Regions from separate parts of the Terribacillus sp. FSL K6-0262 genome, predicted to be linked through region 4. Evidence: riboswitches for the same ligand, from Rfam matches in the RefSeq annotation. Region 4 holds a riboswitch; each other region holds the start of a gene.
What was found. A riboswitch is a leader RNA that binds a small molecule or an ion and turns the genes downstream of it on or off. The one in region 4 is predicted to bind S-adenosylmethionine.
Positions count from the first base shown of each region.

Region 1: linked by a shared signal. The riboswitch ahead of MHI54_RS13725 (methionine ABC transporter ATP-binding protein) and the one ahead of MHI54_RS07300 (homoserine dehydrogenase) in region 4 are both predicted to bind S-adenosylmethionine.
Region 2: linked by a shared signal. The riboswitch ahead of MHI54_RS11310 (LLM class flavin-dependent oxidoreductase) and the one ahead of MHI54_RS07300 (homoserine dehydrogenase) in region 4 are both predicted to bind S-adenosylmethionine.
Region 3: linked by a shared signal. The riboswitch ahead of ssuE (NADPH-dependent FMN reductase) and the one ahead of MHI54_RS07300 (homoserine dehydrogenase) in region 4 are both predicted to bind S-adenosylmethionine.

Region 1 covers NZ_CP150277.1:2,683,720-2,688,660, reverse strand. Annotated here, with positions in the region: gene MHI54_RS13735 (MetQ/NlpA family ABC transporter substrate-binding protein) at 50-874, opposite strand; gene MHI54_RS13730 (methionine ABC transporter permease) at 890-1,558, opposite strand; gene MHI54_RS13725 (methionine ABC transporter ATP-binding protein) at 1,551-2,573, opposite strand; SAM riboswitch class I at 2,677-2,778, opposite strand; gene MHI54_RS13720 (hypothetical protein) at 2,838-3,167, opposite strand; gene MHI54_RS13715 (thioredoxin family protein) at 3,251-3,541, opposite strand; gene MHI54_RS13710 (toprim domain-containing protein) at 3,569-3,919, opposite strand; gene gcvH (glycine cleavage system protein GcvH) at 4,052-4,441, opposite strand; gene MHI54_RS13700 (arsenate reductase family protein) at 4,525-4,884, opposite strand.
Region 2 covers NZ_CP150277.1:2,193,919-2,198,859, forward strand. Annotated here, with positions in the region: gene MHI54_RS11300 (NAD(P)-dependent oxidoreductase) at 1-247, opposite strand, end outside; gene MHI54_RS11305 (LLM class flavin-dependent oxidoreductase) at 352-1,359, shown strand; SAM riboswitch class I at 1,407-1,518, shown strand; gene MHI54_RS11310 (LLM class flavin-dependent oxidoreductase) at 1,622-2,641, shown strand; gene MHI54_RS11315 (NUDIX domain-containing protein) at 2,714-3,304, shown strand; gene MHI54_RS11320 (aminopeptidase) at 3,343-4,572, opposite strand; gene MHI54_RS11325 (hypothetical protein) at 4,625-4,941, opposite strand, start outside.
Region 3 covers NZ_CP150277.1:287,834-292,774, reverse strand. Annotated here, with positions in the region: gene mraY (phospho-N-acetylmuramoyl-pentapeptide-transferase) at 1-204, shown strand, start outside; gene murD (UDP-N-acetylmuramoyl-L-alanine--D-glutamate ligase) at 204-1,556, shown strand; gene spoVE (stage V sporulation protein E) at 1,628-2,731, shown strand; SAM riboswitch class I at 2,877-2,983, shown strand; gene ssuE (NADPH-dependent FMN reductase) at 3,075-3,626, shown strand; gene MHI54_RS01420 (MFS transporter) at 3,639-4,913, shown strand; gene MHI54_RS01415 (LLM class flavin-dependent oxidoreductase) at 4,932-4,941, shown strand, end outside.
Region 4 covers NZ_CP150277.1:1,411,501-1,416,441, forward strand. Annotated here, with positions in the region: gene MHI54_RS07285 (SulP family inorganic anion transporter) at 1-1,101, shown strand, start outside; gene MHI54_RS07290 (universal stress protein) at 1,116-1,535, shown strand; gene MHI54_RS07295 (GNAT family N-acetyltransferase) at 1,591-2,043, shown strand; gene MHI54_RS07300 (homoserine dehydrogenase) at 2,117-3,244, opposite strand; SAM riboswitch class I at 3,329-3,425, opposite strand; gene MHI54_RS07305 (ThiF family adenylyltransferase) at 3,497-4,507, opposite strand; gene MHI54_RS07310 (thiazole synthase) at 4,507-4,941, opposite strand, start outside.

The DNA of each region.
Region 1 (4,941 bases), 1.3 Mb from region 4:
AACAATGCCTTTGCTGAGAATACCAGCAAAGGCATGAGAATGCTATTTCTTATTCATCTACAGGGAGGATGGAGCCATCGTATTTCTCTTCGATGAATTGTTTGATTTCATCGGAGTGAAGTACATCCATCAATTTTTGCAAAGCCTCATTGTCTTTGTCTTCCGCACGTGCGGCAATGATGTTCGCATACGGGGAATCCGTTCCTTCCAGGATCAAGGCGTCCTCGGAAGGTTTCAGTCCTGCCTGCAATGCGTAGTTTGTATTGATGACAACCAATGCATCTTCTTCGGATTCATACGTATCCGGCAGGAATGCAGGATCTACTTCCATGCTGAACTTCAAGTTTTTCGGGTTTTCTGCGATATCATCAAACGTTGCATCGACAGGATCGACACCATCTTTGATTTTGATGAGGCCTTCCTTCTGGAAGATGGAAAGGACACGTCCCTGCTCTGCTACGTTACGGCCCATGAGCACTTCTGTACCATCTTTGATATCGTCGACATTCTTGATGTTTTTGGAGTAGACACCCATTGGTTCCAAGTGAACGCCGCCAAGGCTGATCAAATCATATCCAGTATCCTTATTGGAAGTCTCCAAGTAAGGGATGTGCTGGAAGTAGTTGGCATCCAGGTCGCCACTTGCCAAATCATCGTTCGGAAGGACATAATCCTGATACTCTTCAATCTCGAGATTGATTCCCTCTTTTTCCAAGAGTGGTTTTGCTTCTTCAAGAATTTCTGCATGCGGTGTGCTGGAAGCACCCACTTTTATTGTCGTTTCTTCATCGCCCGAACCGCTGCCGGAAGATCCGCAAGCTGCCAGGAACACCATGAATACTGCTGATAAAATGACTAATAATGCCTTTTTCAAATGGATCCCTCTCCTTTATCGTTTATCTAGTTTATTTGATATCAAATCTCCAATGAATTGGAAGACGAAAACCACGATGACAATCAATAGCGTACAGATGAATACGACATCGAATTGGCGGCGCTGGAAGCCGTAGAAGTAAGCGAAGTCGCCTAATCCGCCTGCACCGATGACGCCCGCCACTGCTGTGGATCCGATAAGGGCGATTGCCGTTACGGTAATACCCGAGACAAGTGCCGGCATGGACTCTTTCAGCAGAACTTTGAACATGATCGTACTATTCTTTGCCCCCATTGCCTTGGCAGCCTCGACTACTCCATTGTCCACTTCTTTCAATGCGATCTCGACTAACCTTGCATAGAATGGTGCAGATCCGATGATCAGCGCCGGCAATGCTGCCTCCGGACCGCGGATCGTACCGACGATGAAATCGGTGAATGGGAACAGCAGCAAGATTAGGATGATGAACGGGATCGCACGGAATATATTGACGACCGCTGCCACAATCCAATAAACGACTTTATTCTCCCACAGTTTTCCCTTACTGGTCAGATAAAGCAAAAGACCAAGGATGATTCCGATGATGAAAGTACCGATCAAGGAAAGAATCGTCATATAGAATGTCTCATAGATGGCGGTATTCAAATCTGCTATATCTACATTCGGAAACCATTTCTCAAACAAGTTCCTGCACCTCCACTTTCACATTCGCCCCGCGGATGAAGTCAAGTGCCTTCTCCACTTCCGCTTCACTGCCCACAAGCTGCAGGAACAGGCTGCCGACTGCGCCGGTTTGTGTCTGCAGTACATTCCCCTGCAGGATATTGATGTCCACATCAAATTGCTTCGCGGTCTGGCTGACAACTGTCTGATTGACATTGTCCCCTGAGAAGGAAAGCTTCACGATCGTGCCTGAACCTTCTTTCATCGCAGCCGCCGATAAGGATTCATATTGCTCGCTTCCATCCAATTGCTGGACGAAACGCTTCGTGATCGCTTGCTGCGGATTTTGGAACACTTCCGCTGCATCACCCTTCTCCACGATCCTGCCGGTATCCATTACGGCAACACGATGGCAGATTTTACGGATGACATTCATTTCATGCGTGATCATGACGATCGTCAAACCGAGACGTTTGTTGATGTCCACCAGCAGATCGAGGATGCTGTCTGTCGTTTCCGGATCCAATGCAGATGTCGCTTCATCACACAGCAGTACTTTCGGATCGTTCGCCAGTGCTCTCGCAATGCCGACACGCTGCTTCTGACCGCCGCTTAATTGGGATGGGTAAGCATTTTCGCGTCCTTTCAGACCGACAAGCTCAATCAATCGATCAACCTTCGCTTTTCTTTCTTTTTTCGGTACGCCCGCTATTTCCAGTGGAAAAGCGATGTTTTGGTGCACCGTACGGGACCATAGCAGATTGAAGTGCTGGAAGATCATCCCGATTTCCTGTCTGGCAAGCCGGAGTTCGTTTTTCCGCTGTTTTACAATATCCTTGCCATTGATGATTATTTCACCGGCTGTCGGTTCTTCCAGACGGTTCAGCAAGCGCACGAAGGTACTTTTACCAGCACCGCTGTACCCGATCACACCAAAGATTTCACCCGACTCGATCGTCAAGTCAAGCTGATCAACCGCTGTAATATTCTGTTTTTTCGTACGATATATTTTGGAGAGGTTCTTGATGGTAATCAATATCCGCTCCTCCTTCCCCATGTTGCTCTGCAAACATAAAAAACATAAAAAAGCGTCTTTTTGTCATGAGAACAAAAAGACGCTTTTGGTTGCGAAAATTGTTCTCTCATCTGTACAGGTTTCCCTGCAGGAATTGGCACCATACAGGAAAACCTGTGGTTGCCGGGCTTCATCGGGCCAGTCCCTCCGCCACTCTTGATAAGAGTTTTATATATGATTGCTAAAAAGGAGTTTAGCACTAGTACAAAGTTCTGTCAACATATATTACAAACTGCCACGGGCTCCAAGGAACAAAAGCGCTTCCATAAGAAGGATATGCTGATAATCCCCTTCCACTACCTGCCTGTCGCATAAACTGCGAAGCTGCACTTGGCCCGCAAGAAGCTGATGAAGTGTGCGCTCATCCGTACGGATATACAGAAATCCATAAGGCTTCGTGGCCGGCGTCGTCAGACTGCTCCTATCAATATGCAAATCGAAATGATCATCTTCCCATTCTATAAAGACCTTCAGCCGTTTGTCATTGCATAAAGGCAGCAGATCCTCCCTTGCCTCGATTTGCCGTTTGAGCTTTTCCATTTCTTCCATGATCATCCTTCATCCCCCCTGCTTTGTATTTGGCTCCGTGCCCTCCGAATTCCTGCAAGAAAAAACAGCTTTCCAATTGGAAAGCTGTTTTATTCACCCAGCGTTTTTGCCAGCATATGCTGGACAGAATGAAACGCATATATTTTCTCCTGAACTTCCCCTTGTTCAAAGACAATCAGACAAGGTACGCTCTCAATCCGATATTCCTGCATGAAATCCGGAAATAGGGAGGCGTTCAGTTTATGATAATATTCCTGGCCCGTCAAAGTCTCCACTGTCAGGAGCATTTTCTCGGCAAGCTGGCATGTGCCGCAGAACGGTGTATGCACAAATATCCTTGCCTGTTCCTGCCGAATGACTTCCCGGACCTCTTTTTCGATGACGTTGATAATTCATCCCTTCTTTCATCAGGCGAGGAAGAATGGATGCACCATGATACTTCGGCTAAGCAGGGCCGTGGCCAATTCAGGTGCCGGGGTCGCCGCTACCTCTCGATAGGTTCTGTCTACGTAAATATGCTGGGCATGCGGAAGCTCTCTGGCAAGCTGTTTCCTCAGCTTATGTCCGGCGCTGTCCTCATCCACCATGATATATACTTGCTTGTGATCCAAGTCATAGTCATACAAAAGCTGTTCCAGCCGCTCGATGCCCAATGTTCCATTGGTGCAGATGATCGTCACTTCCTCATCGATGATCTTCTTTATCTGCTCTTTATCCGAGCGTCCTTCCACAATAATGACCTTTTCTTCATCACCCATACTGGCATCACCTATTCTGATCGATATTTGATTGCTTCCTTGCCCGTGCTCCGAATAAAGGCAGCTTAGCAATGACGCTTGCCATAGTATATGAAAAGAAACCGCTGCCCTTGCCAACAAGGGCAGCAAAAATTAATCCTCTTTGATTCTTCCTTCGTAATCCTCTACCGAAAGCAGGCTTTCATAAGCTGCTTCATCGTCTGCTTCCACCACGATCATCCATGCCTTCTCGTATGGGGATTCATTTACAAATTCGGGGCTGTCGTCCAAGTCTTCGTTCACAGCCACGACTTTACCGCTGATCGGAGCATACAGCTCGGATACTGTTTTGACAGATTCGACGCTGCCGAATGGCTCGTCCGCTTTCAATTCATCACCAACGGATGGCAGTTCCACGAATACGATATCCCCGAGTTCATCCTGGGCGAAGTCGGTTATGCCGATCCGGTACTGATTGCCTTCTTCTTTTTTGATCCATTCATGTTCTTCCGTGTAACGTAGATCTTTCGGTAAGTTGCTCATTTTTATTCCTCCACCTATTTTCTACAAGAATAGCTAACATATTTACTATAAGAGGTAATAGATAAAATTACCACCGATTCAGCTTAATTCGCGGCAGTCACACTCTCGTACATTTCCGGCTTGAAACCGACAGCAGCCGCATCCTCCCCTATCAAAAGCGGACGCTTGATCAGCATACCGTTTTCAGACAGCCATGCCTTGAGCTGGGCGTCATCGGCACCTTTGATTTTCTCCTTATAGCCGCCCTCGCGATAGACTTTCCCGCTCGTATTGAACAGTTTGGTAAGCGGCAGGCCGCTTTTGTCCGCTGCTTCCTGCAGCACTTCAGGACTTGGCGGAGTCTCGACGATATGTATTGCTTCATACGATATCCCATTCGCATCCAGCCATTTTTTTGCGTTTTTGCATGTGCTGCAATTCGGGTACCAATAAAATCGGAACATGTAATCCCCTTCCTTTCATACTGTTATTTTAGCATAGTCCTATGCAACATTTGCACA
Region 2 (4,941 bases), 780 kb from region 4:
TGCCGCTGAAAAGTCCGTCTTCACCAAAGATGACAGCTTGGACTGCTCCTGGATCTGTCAGCATCGTAAATACGATATCAGCTTGCTCCCCGACTTCACGAGGCGAGTCAGCCCAGACAGCACCTTTGTCCATCAACGCGTGTGCTTTCTCTTTTGTACGGTTGAAAACGACTAATCGCTCTCCCTTTTCCAGCAGATTGGCAGCCATGTTTTCTCCCATTATTCCTAGTCCGATAAATCCGATCATATAAGCACCATCCTTTATATTGGAGTCTTTTCTAGCATACAGAAAAACGGATTGTTTTTAAAAGTCTTTCGCACAGGATATGATACAAAGAAGGAGTGAAGAAAATGAAGCTTAGTATATTGGATCAATCCCGGATCAAAGAAGATGGCAGTGCGGCAGAAGCACTGGAGGAAACGGTGCGGCTGGCTGAGCTGGCGGATCAGCTTGGCTATACACGATTCTGGGTTTCCGAGCATCACAGCGGCAGCCTGGCGCATAGCAGTCCAGAGCTTATGATGGGTCATCTGGCTGCACGGACGAGCCGCATCCGTATCGGTTCAGGCGGTGTCATGCTGCCTCATTATAGTGCGTATAAAGTGGCAGAAAATGCAAGATTGCTTGAAGCGCTCCATCCAGGAAGAATCGATCTTGGCATCGGAAGGGCGCCTGGTGGTATGCCGGCTGCGAAAAGAGCATTGCAGGAGCATAAATCTGTGCCGGAGGATTGGTATGATCAGCAGATACGGGACCTGCTTCATTACCTGGATATAAGAAAAGAAGACAAGCATCGGTTCGGCGACTTGCGGGCGATGCCTGAAATCGGCACCGCCCCATCTGTATGGCTGCTCGGCGGCAGTGCCGGAAGTGCAGGGCTTGCTGCGTATCATGGAATCGGATTCGCCTATGCGCAATTCATCCGTGGGGAAAAGGATGCAGCGGTGCTGGATGTATATCGAAAATCCTTCCGGAAGAATGAACAGGAGCCGCAAATGATGGTCAGTCTCTTCCTTTTCTGTGCAGAAACGACGGAAGCTGCAGAAGCCTTGGCCAAAAGTCATGAGGTTGCCTCGCTTTTGCAGGAGCAGGGAAGACCAGTGAAAGGGATGCTCCGCCCGGATACAGCGTCAGCCTATAAGCTGTCTCCTTATGAAAAGGAGCGCCTGGAAGACAACCGCCCGACCATGGTGATCGGGACACCTGATGAAGTACTTCAGCAATTGGATGAGCTGGAGAACTATTACGGAGCGGAGGTCGAGTTCATGCTGACCAGCCCCGTTTATGAAGAGAAAGCAAGACAAAATGGGTTCCGCCTGTTGATGGAGGCCCATCGGCGCCGCAGTTATTCTGTTTGAATCGGACACCGCTATTCTGGTATAGTAAGAGTGATAATTCATAAGAAGTCTTATAACGAGTGGCGGAGGGAAAGGCCCGATGAAGCCCGGCAACCCACTGCAGGAGGGCAGTCCTGCAGGAAGGTGCTACGACCTGCAGCAAAAGCTGCGTGATAAGATGACGACGGCTGCAAACAATGGCTTCTTCTCATCGAAGAAGCTTTTTTAGTAGATTTGATGTGTCGTTCGGTAGGATTTCCTATGTGCAAAAGGAGTAATAACAATGAAATATGCATACTGGCAGCCAGTTTCAAACAGCTGGCTGCGTCATGTGGAGGATGGGGGGCCGCTGCGTTTGACGTGTGTCCAAGAAATAGCGCATATGGCGGAAACCTTGGGGTTCGATGCCGTATTCCTTCCAGATACTTACCTATACCAAGGGAAAAATGCCGATCAGAAGCTGGACTTTTGGGAAACGGCTGGAGCGATAGCAGAAGCAACCGATAAATTGCATATCATGGCAGCGGTCCGGCCCAGTATCGATCAGCCGGCAGAAGCTGCCAAGCAGGCGGTGAAGATCGACGGAATCAGCAATAGCCGCTTTTCCCTGGCAGTCGTTTCATTTCTGCGTGAAGAGGAAAGAAAGCGTCAAGCTGGCGATATAGAAGGAACGGAGGAATTCTATCTCCAGACAGAAGAATTCTTCGAAGTACTGCGGGGAGTCTGGACTGCCGGCAGCTACACATACGATGGGCTGTACTATCAAGTGGAGCATGTCGATCATTTGCCTGCCGGAAAGAAAAAAGAGATTTCCCCTTTATATGCAGGCGGGGAAAGCGACTACTTACGACAGACAATTGCCGAGACATGTGATGCGTATGTCATGAAGGGCGGCACAGTGCAGGAAGTGGCCAGTATGATTGCCGATATGCAGATTCGCCGGGAAGCATCTGGCAAGTCCGCGTTCACGGAGTTTGGCATGACAGCTTATGTCATATGCCGTGACTCAGAGGAAGAAGCCATCCAGGAATGGGAAAGGATTACCAGTTCCGACTATGAAGCATATGTAACGGAGGAGGAGCTGGCGCAGAAAAGCAGGATAAGTGACGATGCTGTTTCTGCCAGAGGACTGCGGCCAAACTTTGTCGGGACACCGATGCAGATTGCACAGCGGATACTGGCTTATGAGCACGCAGGTGTCAGCCTATTGCTGCTTCAGTTTTCCCCGCAAAAACGAGAGATGGAGCGTTTCGCCAAAGAAGTCATCCCATTGGTGGAGGAAATGCGGGAAGATTCCATTTAATTGGGAATGAGCGGTGGACAATCTTATTTTTATCGCGTACATTAGAAAAAAAGAGTGAGTATGGGGGAAACTATGGAGCTATTGACGATTTTCGATGGGCAGCACCGGGAAATAGGAGTGAAAGAAAGACAGGCAGTCCATCGCGATGGGGACTGGCATGAGACTTTCCACTGCTGGTTCGTGGAGCATGATGGTACAGAACCATACATTTATCTACAGCAGCGTTCTGCTAATAAAAGCGAATTTCCCGGGAAATACGACATTACTGCAGCTGGTCATCTGGGAAGCGGCGAAACGCCCGTAATAGGCGGCTTACGTGAGATACAGGAAGAATTGGGTGTCACGCTTCAGGAAAGTGATCTATTTTATAAAGGTATCATCCAAGAGGAATTATTCGCCAAGGATCTGATCGATCGGGAGTTCTGTCATCAATTTTTCTATTACTTGGAAGAATTGCCGGAGATCTTGCTGAATGAAGAAGTGATACAGATTGTCAGGATGAAGGTGAATGACTTGGAAAGACTCGTGGAAGGCAAAGCGAAAAGCGTGGAAGCGGAAATCGTTGCGGGAGCTCCCTGTCAGCGAATCGAGATTACACATGAAGAACTTTGCCCTCATCAGCTTGATTATTATCGGGAAGTCATCATGATCTGCCATACATAAAAAAGGAACAGCAATGCCGCTGTTCCTTTTTTATTTCATCAGAAAGCCCAATTCCCTTTTTCGAAGATGGGTTCGATTGTGCCATCCGGCGTTTCGCCTGTGATGGATAATTCCCCGGAACCGACCATGAAATCAACATGTGCCAGACTGTAGTTGAATCCGATCGACTCCAATTCCTCTTTCGATTTGCTGCGGGCATCCTTCACGCACATGCCGATTGCTTGTCCAAGTGCCAAATGGCAGGAAGCATTCTCATCGAATAATGTGTTGTTGAAGACGATGCCGGATTGGGAAATCGGTGATTGATGCGGCACGAGCGCAACCTCCCCAAGGAAGCGTGCGCCTTCATCGGTATCCAGCAGATTCTTGAGCGTGTCATAGCCTTTTTCTGCTGAGAAATCGACGACTTTGCCATTTTCGAAAGTTAGTGAAAAGTTCTCAAGCAAAGTGCCGGCATAATTCAAAGGTTTCGTACTGCTGACTGTCCCATTCACTCCATTTTTTACCGGAATGGTAAAAACTTCTTCTGTTGGAAGGTTTGGTATATATGTAGAGCCATCTTCTTTCATGAATTCTGCACAAGTCCAGAAGGATTCCGGATGCAGTTCAATCGTCAAATCGGTTCCAGGACCGGTATAATGCAGCTTGCGATAGTCGCGTGCATTCAAATGATCAGCGTTTTTCTTCATTGCCGCGACATGCTGTTCCCATAGCTCGACCGTATTTTCCTGATCGGAGCGGGTAGTGAAGAAGATTGCATCCCATAGCTTATCGACTGCTGCTTGTCCTTTCCGATCAGGGAAGACCGATTCAGCCCATTCGACAGTCGGAACGGAAGCGATGAGCCAGTTGACGCGTCCATTCGTCTTGTGAGCTTGATAGCCTTGTCTGGCTGCGCCCATTGCTTTCGTATAGCGGGCGACCCTTTCCGGATCGATACCATCAAAAAGAGATGGATTCGGCGTCTTCAGCTCCAGGAAGGCAGTATCGGCTGCTGCCAATTCTTCATAGACACGGCCGCGGAAAGGTGTGAAGTAATCCAAGTCCTCTTTCCGGGCATGCTTCACTTTTGCTTTCGTGATGTTATCATCCTGATAATCGACGATGACATCCCGCAAGCCAGCTTCATAGGCTTTCTCGGCAACGATCTTTGTAAATGGCGCAGCTGCCAAATCTGCAACTATCATCAGATCCTGCCCTTGCTTTACATTCAAGCCGATGTGCAGTAAAAGCTCGGCGTACTTTGCTAATTTTTGTTCGAATTGCATGAGAATCCCCCTTTAATCAACCTATCTTCATCATTTTACCAGAAAATTATGACTAGAGGCGGAACTCCAGGGAGAATTTTGCAATCGGATCAAAATGGGACGAGTGTTTGATATGACGCGGGAAGATCCAGCGCCGGGAAAGCTGTTTTGCCGCACTGGTCAAATCGGTGCCGGAACCGCTCCAAAAGGCCTGCCAGACGAACTTTGTGCAATAATTCCAATCTGTATCCTCCAGGGTGCGGCTGAATCTGTATCCTTTCATCAAGCTGATGGATTTCTCCGCCCATGCAGCTGCTCCTGTTGGATCCTTTTTTGGCCGGAGCAGGGTGATCGTTCCGCCATAGCGGTGGCGAGACAGGTAAGCGGCCA
Region 3 (4,941 bases), 1.1 Mb from region 4:
GGCGGTGTTTTCGTTATCGAGACACTTTCCGTCATGATCCAGGTCATTTCATTCAAGACGACTGGGAAACGGGTATTCAAGATGAGTCCGCTTCACCACCATTATGAGTTGTCCGGATGGTCTGAATGGCGTGTCGTCACGACATTCTGGGCTGTCGGACTATTATTTGCTGTCATCGGTGTTTACATGAAGGTGGGATTATGATGCGTGATTTCGAAACAAACTTCCCATATCAGCACGTCCTTGTACTTGGATTGGCCAAAAGCGGCTTTGCAGCTGCCACTACATTGCTTGCCCATGGGCGCGATGTCCGTGTAAGTGATTTGAATGCATCCAACCAGGAAGAGCTGGTCCGAATACTGGAACAAAAAGGTGCCCAAGTGAAGCTTGGTCCGCAGGAAGTGGAGCTTCTGGATGGTATTGATGTTTTAATCAAAAATCCAGGCATCCGCTATGAAAATGTGATCGTACAGACAGCCATGGAGAGGAATATTCCTGTGCTGACGGAAGTGGAGCTGGCCGGGCTGCTCCATAAGGGCACATTGATCGGCATTACCGGTTCCAATGGGAAAACGACTACGACAACGCTTGCTTATGAGATGCTCAAGGAAAGTCAGGTAAGCACCTACGTCGCCGGTAATATAGGAACAGCTGCTTCTGAAGTGGCCAATAGGACAACTGAGGACGACCGGCTTGTTTTGGAGCTTTCATCGTTCCAGCTTCAAGGCATCGATCAGTTCCGTCCCCATATCAGCGTGATGCTGAACATCTTTGAGGCACATTTGGATTATCACCATTCCCTCGAGAACTATGTGCAGGCAAAAGCGAACATCTTCCGCAATCAGGATAAGAGCGATTATCTTGTTTATAACGCGGAGGATGAACGTCTGCGTGAAATCGTCAAAGAGGCAAAAGCGACGCTGGTTCCTTTTTCCGGTGCACGAAAGCTGGAAGACGGTGCGTGGTATGATGATACGCATGTATACTTCAAGGAAGAGCCAGTGGCAGCAATCAAGGACATTCTCCTTGTCGGCGGCCATCAGCTGGAAAACATCCTCGCTGCTGTTGCCGCTGCCAAGCTGGCAGGGGCGACCAATGAAGGCATCCAGCAAGTATTGAAGACATTCTCAGGCGTCGAACATCGTCTGCAGTATATCAAACATATCAATGGCCGGGCATTCTATAATGATTCCAAGGCCACCAATATCCTGGCAACATCCAAGGCATTATCTTCTTTCGACCAGCCTACCATCCTGCTTGCAGGCGGCTTGGATCGCGGTAATACATTTGAAACACTCGTTCCTTTCATGGAACATGTCAAGGCGTTGATCGTGTTCGGTGAAACGGCTGAAAAACTGCGGGAGACTGCCTATATGGCTGGCATCGAACTTATCGAACACGCCAAGGATGTCAAAGAGGCAGCTTCCATCGCCTATCGCATTTCGGAAAGCGGCGATGTCATCCTGCTGTCGCCGGCTTGTGCAAGCTGGGATCAGTACCGGACATTCGAAGAAAGAGGAGACATGTTTGTTGAAGCGGTGCATACATTAGAGTAGGGGCTTGTCCTGCTCAGCCGCTTCGCTGCATGCGGACCCCCAATTCCAATCCAAGGAAATGGGGTTTTTCTTTGCGTAAATCTAATCTTCCGAAGACGGACTGGCTATTGCTCTCATCCATAGGGGGCTTGCTGACAATCGGCATCATCATGGTATACAGTGCTTCTGCGATATGGGCGGAGTATAAATTCGGCGATGGCTTCTTTTTTGCGAAACGGCAGCTGCTGTTTGCCGGGGTGGGGCTGGGAGCGATGCTCATCATATCCAGGGTGCATTATGAAAATTGGCGGAAATATGCCAAGATACTCCTGCTGATTTGCTTCATTTTACTTATCGCCGTCCTCATTCCCGGTATCGGAATGGTTCGGGGCGGTGCGCGGAGCTGGATCGGTGTAGGGGCCTTCAGCATCCAGCCTTCGGAATTCACCAAGCTGGGTTTGATCATCTATTTGGCCGTCTATCTGTCGGCTAAACAGAAATATATAACTTCCCTGAAGGAAGGGTTCCTGCCATCACTCCTGCTCGTCTTTACGGCATTCGGAATGATCATGCTCCAGCCGGATCTTGGAACTGGCGTTGTCCTTGTGCTTACATGCATGGTGATGATTCTGGTCAGCGGAGCGAGGATCACTCACTTTGTCGGACTGGGCATATTGGGCTTGGCTGCATTTGCTGCGCTGATTTTGTCAGCGCCGTATCGCATCCAGCGCATCACCGCATTCCTCGATCCATGGCAAGATCCTTTGGGTGAAGGATTTCAGATCATCCAGTCCCTATATGCAATCGGTCCAGGAGGCTTGATGGGGCTTGGGCTAGGGAATAGCCTGCAGAAATTTTTCTATCTGCCGGAGCCGCAAACGGATTTCATCTTTGCTATTTTAGCAGAGGAGCTAGGCTTCATAGGCGGTGCTGGCGTCATGCTGCTTTTCCTGCTGTTTTTATGGCGCGGCATCCAAGTTGCACTCCGGGCCCCGGATGGTTTCAGCAGCTTGCTGGCATTGGGCATCACCGGGATGATAGCCATTCAATGCATGATCAATATCAGTGTGGTCATTGGTTTGATACCGGTTACTGGCATTACGCTTCCGTTTTTGAGCTATGGGGGATCGTCGCTGACACTTACCTTGAGTTCCGTCGGCATTCTATTGAATGTCAGCAGGTATAGCAGACTCTAAAAGTCAGTATGGGCAACACGGATCAGGATGGAAGGGATATGAACAGAACAAACGAAATGACAAAAGTACTATATTGGAAATTTTCGCACAATTAGCATTGACTTTTTTGAGCGGTGCACGTATCATTGAAGACAATTTCATACAGTTCTTATCAAGAGAAGCCGAGGGACTGGCCCGATGAAGCTTCAGCAACCTCTGACGATGTCAGAAAGGTGCTAAATCCAGCAAGATTAAATTCTTGGAAGATAAGAGTGCGGGCGATTATATCACGCTCTCTTTTCTTCGGAAAAGGGAGCTTTTTTTCGTTTAGTCACTCTACCACGGAAAAAGGAGAAATGACAAATTGACTGACATTATTATTCTCTCAGGAAGTCCATCCAAACATTCGCGGTCGCAGCTGGCAGCAAAGTATGCCGGCAAGCAGGCAAAAGAGCAAGGTTATTCCGTAAGCGAGATTTGTGTTACCGATTTTGAGCCGGAGGATCTTCTGTATGCGAAATTCGACAGTCCGGCAATCTCGGCGGCAAGCCAGGCAGTCAGAAACGCGAAAGGATTGATTATTGCCTCCCCTGTTTACAAAGCAGCCTATACAGGCATATTGAAGGCTCTACTTGATTTATTCCCGCAGGACGCATTCAGGAATAAGCCAGTGCTTCCGATCATGACAGGCGGCAGCCCGGCACATCTGCTCGCGATAGATTATGCATTAAAGCCGCTTATCGCCAATCTTAAGGGTGAAGCATTGCAGGGTGTGTATCTATGCGATCATCACATCAACAAGGAGAACCCGGAGAATCCGATTGCAGATGAAGAAACCGGTGAAAGGCTCAGAACACAGACGAATCAGCTGGCTGAGGCGATCCGCCGCACTCATGCTGCTGCGGCTGTAAAGTGAGGGAGGAGAATGATGAGCGCACCATTAGCTAAGAGAACACTGTTTGGGATGCCTGTTCAAGTCATTGGCGGTTTGCTTGCCATTTTATTATTCATGACCGGTGATGGTATCGAGCAAGCATTTTTGTCTAAGTATGTGGTCGATATCGGCTTCACTGCCAATCAGTCAGCGATCATGTTCAGCGCTTATGGGATTGTGCTTACTTTCGCTTCCTGGCTTGCCGGTGTGCTTGGGGAGGTCATCGGACCGCGCAAGACGATGCTGATCGGGCTGTTCACATGGGTGGTTTTCGAAATCGGTTTTCTGTATCTCGGTCTTTATTTAGAAAGCTTTTCGATGATGGTGCTCATGTACGGCCTCCGCGGTTTCGGCTATCCGCTGTTTGCCTTTGCTTTCATCGTGTGGATTGCCTACCGTACCGAGAAGCAAAAGCTGGCAACGGCAATGGGCTGGTTTTTCTTTATGTTCGCGGGCGGAATAGGGTTTCTTGGCTCCTATTATCCAAGTGTCCTCCTTCCTTTCATCGGGGAAATGGCCACGCTGTGGAGCTCGCTTATCTGGATCATCCTGGGGGGGATTCTGGGAATTGCCTTGGTGGATGATAAAGATCGGGAAGGGTTTAGGATCCAGGATCAGCTTAAAGAAAATAAATGGGCCGAAGCGCTGAAGGGGATCACGATCCTATGGGAAAGCCCGCGGGTTGCTGCCGGCGGTCTGCTCCGGACAATCAATACAGCTGGATGGTACGGATTTGTCGTTGTCATGCCTGGATTCTTCACCAGTTTCTTGGATATATCAACGAGTCAATGGCTGCAGCTGTGGGCTGTACAGTCTGTCAGCAATATGGCAGCAGGGGTTCTGTTCGGCATGCTTGGCGACCGGATCGGCTGGGTGAAGGTGGTCCGCTGGTTCGGCTGTGTCGGAGCTGCTGTCTGCTCGCTGCTTTACTACTACATTCCGGCGGCCTTCGGAGCAAACATCCCGCTGCTTTTATTGAACGCCATCCTATTCGGTGCGGCGATTGCAGCCTTTGTCCCACTGTCTGCCATCCTGCCGACACTTGCTCCTGCCAATCGCGGTGCGGCGATATCCGTACTCAATTTGGGCGCAGGAGCCAGTCAGTTCCTGGGGCCCGTGCTTGTCGGGATACTGAACAATTACCTGGGCATCATCGGCGTTGTATGGGGATTTGCCATTCTTTATGCACTTAGTTTTCTATTGACGCCATTTTTGGCCCCAGCTGCGAAAGCTCAAATACATGCGATGGATGAGCTTGCTGTCAGATAATCAAAGGAGGATCACCAAATGACAAATA
Region 4 (4,941 bases):
GGATTTGTGAACGCACTTGCCATCCTGATATTCATGGCACAAGTTCCGCATTTCATCGGGATCAATACGACCACTTACATCATAGTAGGTGTCACACTTGCCATCATCTATCTGTTCCCTTACGTCACGAAGGCCGTGCCGGCACCCCTGGTAGCCATTCTGGCAATGACCATTCTGTCCATCGTATTGCATCTCGATGTCCGGACTGTAGGTGACTTGGGTGAAATCAAACAAGCATTGCCTTCTTTCTTGATTCCTGATATCCCCTTCAGCTTGGAGACCTTGCAAATCATCTTCCCGACGGCATTGGCGCTGTCGATCGTCGGGCTGCTGGAATCCTTGCTGACAGCATCGATTGTCGATGACATGACAGATACCGATAGCAATAAAAACAAGGAAGCTCGCGGACAGGGCATTGCCAATATCGTGACAGGCTTTTTCGGCGGCATGGCAGGCTGTGCGATGATCGGACAGTCCGTCATCAACGTCAAATCCGGCGGGCGCGGACGTCTTTCCACCCTTGTCGCAGGTATATTCCTGATGTTCCTCATCCTTGTTTTGGGAGACTGGGTCGTAATGATTCCAATGCCTGCACTTGTCGGTGTCATGATCATGGTTTCCATCGGTACATTTGATTGGCACTCACTGCGCAGCCTCACACGCGTGCCTTTGTCGGATTCGGCTGTCATGGTCGTGACCGTCATCGCGGTGGTAGCCACGCATAATTTATCCATCGGTGTATTCATCGGTATCCTGCTGAGTGCCATTTTCTTCGTTGCCAAGATTTCAAAAGTGAAAATCGAAGAAAGTACTGGCAAAGACCATATCCGATATGCTATCACAGGCCAGCTTTTCTTTGCCTCCGTGACCGATTTCATGAATGGCTTCTCTTATGAGGATCCAGTAAAACAAGTGACCCTTGATTTTACAAATACGCATGTCTGGGATGACTCCGCAGTGGCAGCGATTGACAAAGTCGTGCTAAAATTCAGGGAGAAAGGGACGACTGTCACCTTGGAAGGCTTGAATAATGACAGTCAGGCACTGATGCACAGATTGACAACCAGCGATTCGGCATATGTGAAAGTATCAAACCATTAAAAGGCGGTGCATCCATGTATAAGAAAATCGTAGTGGCAATCGACGCTTCCGATCATTCTTTTCTCGCAGCAGAGCACGCAATCCAGCTGGCAAAGCTGCAGCCTGAAACACATGTCGAGGGAATTCAAGTCCTGGATTATGAAAAGACAAAAGCGGATGTCCTGCACAGCAGCGATCCAATCCAGCTCCAGAGCAAGCGCGAGGAGAAACTCCAGCGATTCCGCGATGCATTCGAAGCTGCATCCATCCATTACAAATTGATCATGAAGCATGGCGAGCCAGCCTCAATGATCCTTGAGCACGCACGTGACACGAAAGCCGACCTCATCATCATCGGCAGCCGCGGACTGAATCCTCTCCAGGAAATCGTACTCGGCAGCGTCAGCAGCAGTGTCGCAAAACGAGCCAAATGCTCCGTGATGATCGTTAAATGACAAAGGCTGCCGGATACCGGCAGCCTTTTATTTTACTAAGGAAAGGAGTAAGACAATGAAGATAAGAAAGCTCCAGCCAACAGAAACGCCGCCAATGGATCTTCTCCTCGAAGCCGATCCCTCTAAAAATCAAATTGCCGCTTACCTTCGCGAAGGCAGCAGCTATGTCGCTGAAAAAGAAAATCACATTCTCGGCATCTATGTCCTGGTGAAGAACAGGGAAGACACTGCAGAAATAATCAATATCTCAATCAGAGAAGCCCATCAAGGAAAAGGTATCGGAAAAAAACTCATCCGTCATGCGATGGAACAGGCCCGCGCAAAAGGCTTTGCCTTCTTGGAAGTGGGAACAGGCAACTCCAGCATCGATCAAATCGCCTTCTACCAGAAATGCGGCTTTCGCATGACTGGAATCGACCGGGATCATTTCCTCCGGCATTACGACGAACCGATTCATGAAAATGGCATCCAGTGCAGGGATATGATTCGTTTTTCATATGAGCTTTAAATTTGAGTGTCCACACTATGATAAACAATCGCTTCATCGATTTCCTTGCGTAATAAAGGGCAAGCGCAGAAGATCAAGCCTCCGCCTTAGCTGGTGCCCTGGAAGCAACCCGATAAAAGTGTCCATTGGATTCTACGCTTTCTGCGTGTATAGAAACAGTCTCACCAGTCGGTAAATGGACGAAAGGTACTTTCTCTTTTTTCTCGGTAAATCGGATTTCCCGTTTTACAACGACCTCTTTTCGCTTATGGACGAGATTAGCCAAATCCTCGACAATGGCGCTTGCTGTCGGCAAGGCACCAGCACCCGGACCCTGGAGCTTCAGCTTGCCAACCAGGTCACCTTCGATACACACGGCATTATCCACTCCATCGACACTGTACAGCGGATGATCTGCAGATAATATCACCGGTTCGACAGAGGCTGTGACTTCCCCTCCTGCATTTTCAAGCGTTGCAACATGCTTTATTTTCCAGCCTCTTCCTGCTGCCTCCTGGATATCCTGCGCGGAAACGGACCGGATTCCCCTGCGCGTCACTTTTTCCCAATCCGGCTGGGCCTCGAATAATAAATCACTCAGGACCATCAGTTTATAAAAAGCATCCCAGCCATCCACATCGTTGGCTGGATCCGCCTCTGCAAATCCGGCTTCCTGCGCAAGCCGCAGTGCATCTTCAAATATCAATCCTTTATCGGCCATTTCAGTCAGGATGAAATTGGAGGTGCCATTCAATATCGCCTCCACTTTGACAACACGATTGATATGCAGGAGCTGCTTCAGTGTGCCGATTACCGGGACACCGCCTGCCACTGCTGCTTCATATTCCAGCCTGACACCTTTTTGCTTTGCCAATCGCTTTAGTTCTGCCCCGCGGGATGCAATCAGCTCTTTATTCGCCGTGATGATATGACAGCCGCGATGGATTGCCTCACTCAGATAGCTGAAGGCAGGCTCGATGCCCACACTCGCTTCGATGATTACATCGAGCTTTTCGATTGCAAAAAGCTCCGCTGCTTCGTCGGTGAGAAGTGTATCCGAGACTTGCCCTGCATACTTCTGTTTATCGCGCACCAATACACCCGCCACCTGTACTTCTTTCCCGAATATCGTCTGCAGATTCTCCTGATGGGAGCGGATTGTCCTCCCCACTGCGCTGCCTACGGTACCATAACCTATCAATCCAATTTTAACTGCTGTCATCCTTGTTGCCTCCTTCGAGTGATTTTACGCATAAAAAAAGCCTCCCTGAGAGGACAGGGAGACGAATGAACCGCACTGTGTCTTCTCTCATCTGCAGGAATTAGCACCTATACAAGTCTAAGATTAACTTGCAGGTTGCCGGGCATCATCGGGCCAGTCCCTCCGCCACTCTTGATAAGAGTTTTGTATTCGTTTGTTATGAAGGAGTTTAGCATGAATAAGATACATCGTCAACTGAAAATTCACACAATATCAGCCGACCAGACTGTCATAAAGGGAACGCGCCCGGGCGATATCATTTACGCCATGAACGATTGCCCGCCCATCGGCAAATAACACAATCCGATGGCCTTTGTAGTGCAAGGCGAGCAAATGTTCATTGGCAGTGACATGATCGACCGCAGAAGCCCATTCCTCTGACAAAGCCGGCAGATCCAGTGATTTCTTGGCACCAGGCCGGATATGGACAGCTTCCCTGCCGCATAATACATCCATCCTCGTCTGTCTGGCACCGTCCAGAAAGGGCAGTGTGGCATTTGTGCTGCAGCTGGGACAGCTTGAATCCCTCAGCCCCCGTACGTCCACTCTCGAGTAATCACCCGTCCAAATATCAAACGCAGATAATTCCGGCGTTACTTTTTGACCGGATAGAAGCCGCAATGCCTGTGTCACCTGCATGGACGCCACCCATTGGACAATGGGACTGATGATTCCTGCCGTATCACATGTTTCACTTTGCTCAGGAAGCTGCTCGAGGAGACAATGCAAACATGGGGAAGCTTTGTCTCCCAGCACCGGATATGTCACACCATAGCTTCCGACACAAGCTCCGTATAAGAAAGGGATATCATGCTTCAGCGCTGCATCATTTACAATCAGCCGGGTCTCAAAATTGTCTGCAGCATCCAGAATCACATCCGCACCTTCCATCAGCTGCTCGATATTATGATGATCGACATTTTCGATTACTGGTTTTACCGTTACATGCTGATTGATAGCCTTTAGTCGTTTCGCTGCTGCTGCTGCTTTTGGCAAATAGGCAGCAGCATCTTCTTCCGTATACAGCTGCTGGCGCTGAAGATTATGAAGCTCGACATAATCCCGATCAATGAGCACCAGCTCCCCGATGCCTGCCCGCACTAGCATTTCTGCTGAAGCAGAGCCCAATGCGCCCATGCCGATCAACACGATTCTACCGTTCTCGACCCGTGCCTGCCCTTCCTTGCCGATAAACAATTCCTGCTTCCGATAACGATCCCGCATCAGGTAAACAATCCTTCACTCGGGCTGCTGGCTGCAGCATAGTCCTTCTCCGGGATTCTGCCTGCTTCGAACCCCATTCTGCCCGCTTCGATTGCCAGCTTCATTGCACGCGCCATCTTCACAGGGTCCCGGGCACCGGAAACTGCTGTATTCAGCAAGACACCATCAGCCCCGAGCTCCATGGCATAAGCAGCATCCTTCGGAGAACCAATGCCCGCATCGACAATCACTGGTACGCTGCTCTGTTCCACGATCATACGAAGATTGAAGGGATTGATGATACCTTTTCCCGAACCAATCGGCGATGCACCCGGCATGATGGCATGCACCCCCAAATCGATGAGCCGCTTGGCCAGCACAACATCATCCGACGTGTAAGGAAGGACAATGAAACCCTCCTCCAACAACATTTCAGCTGCCCGCAGCGTTTCGAC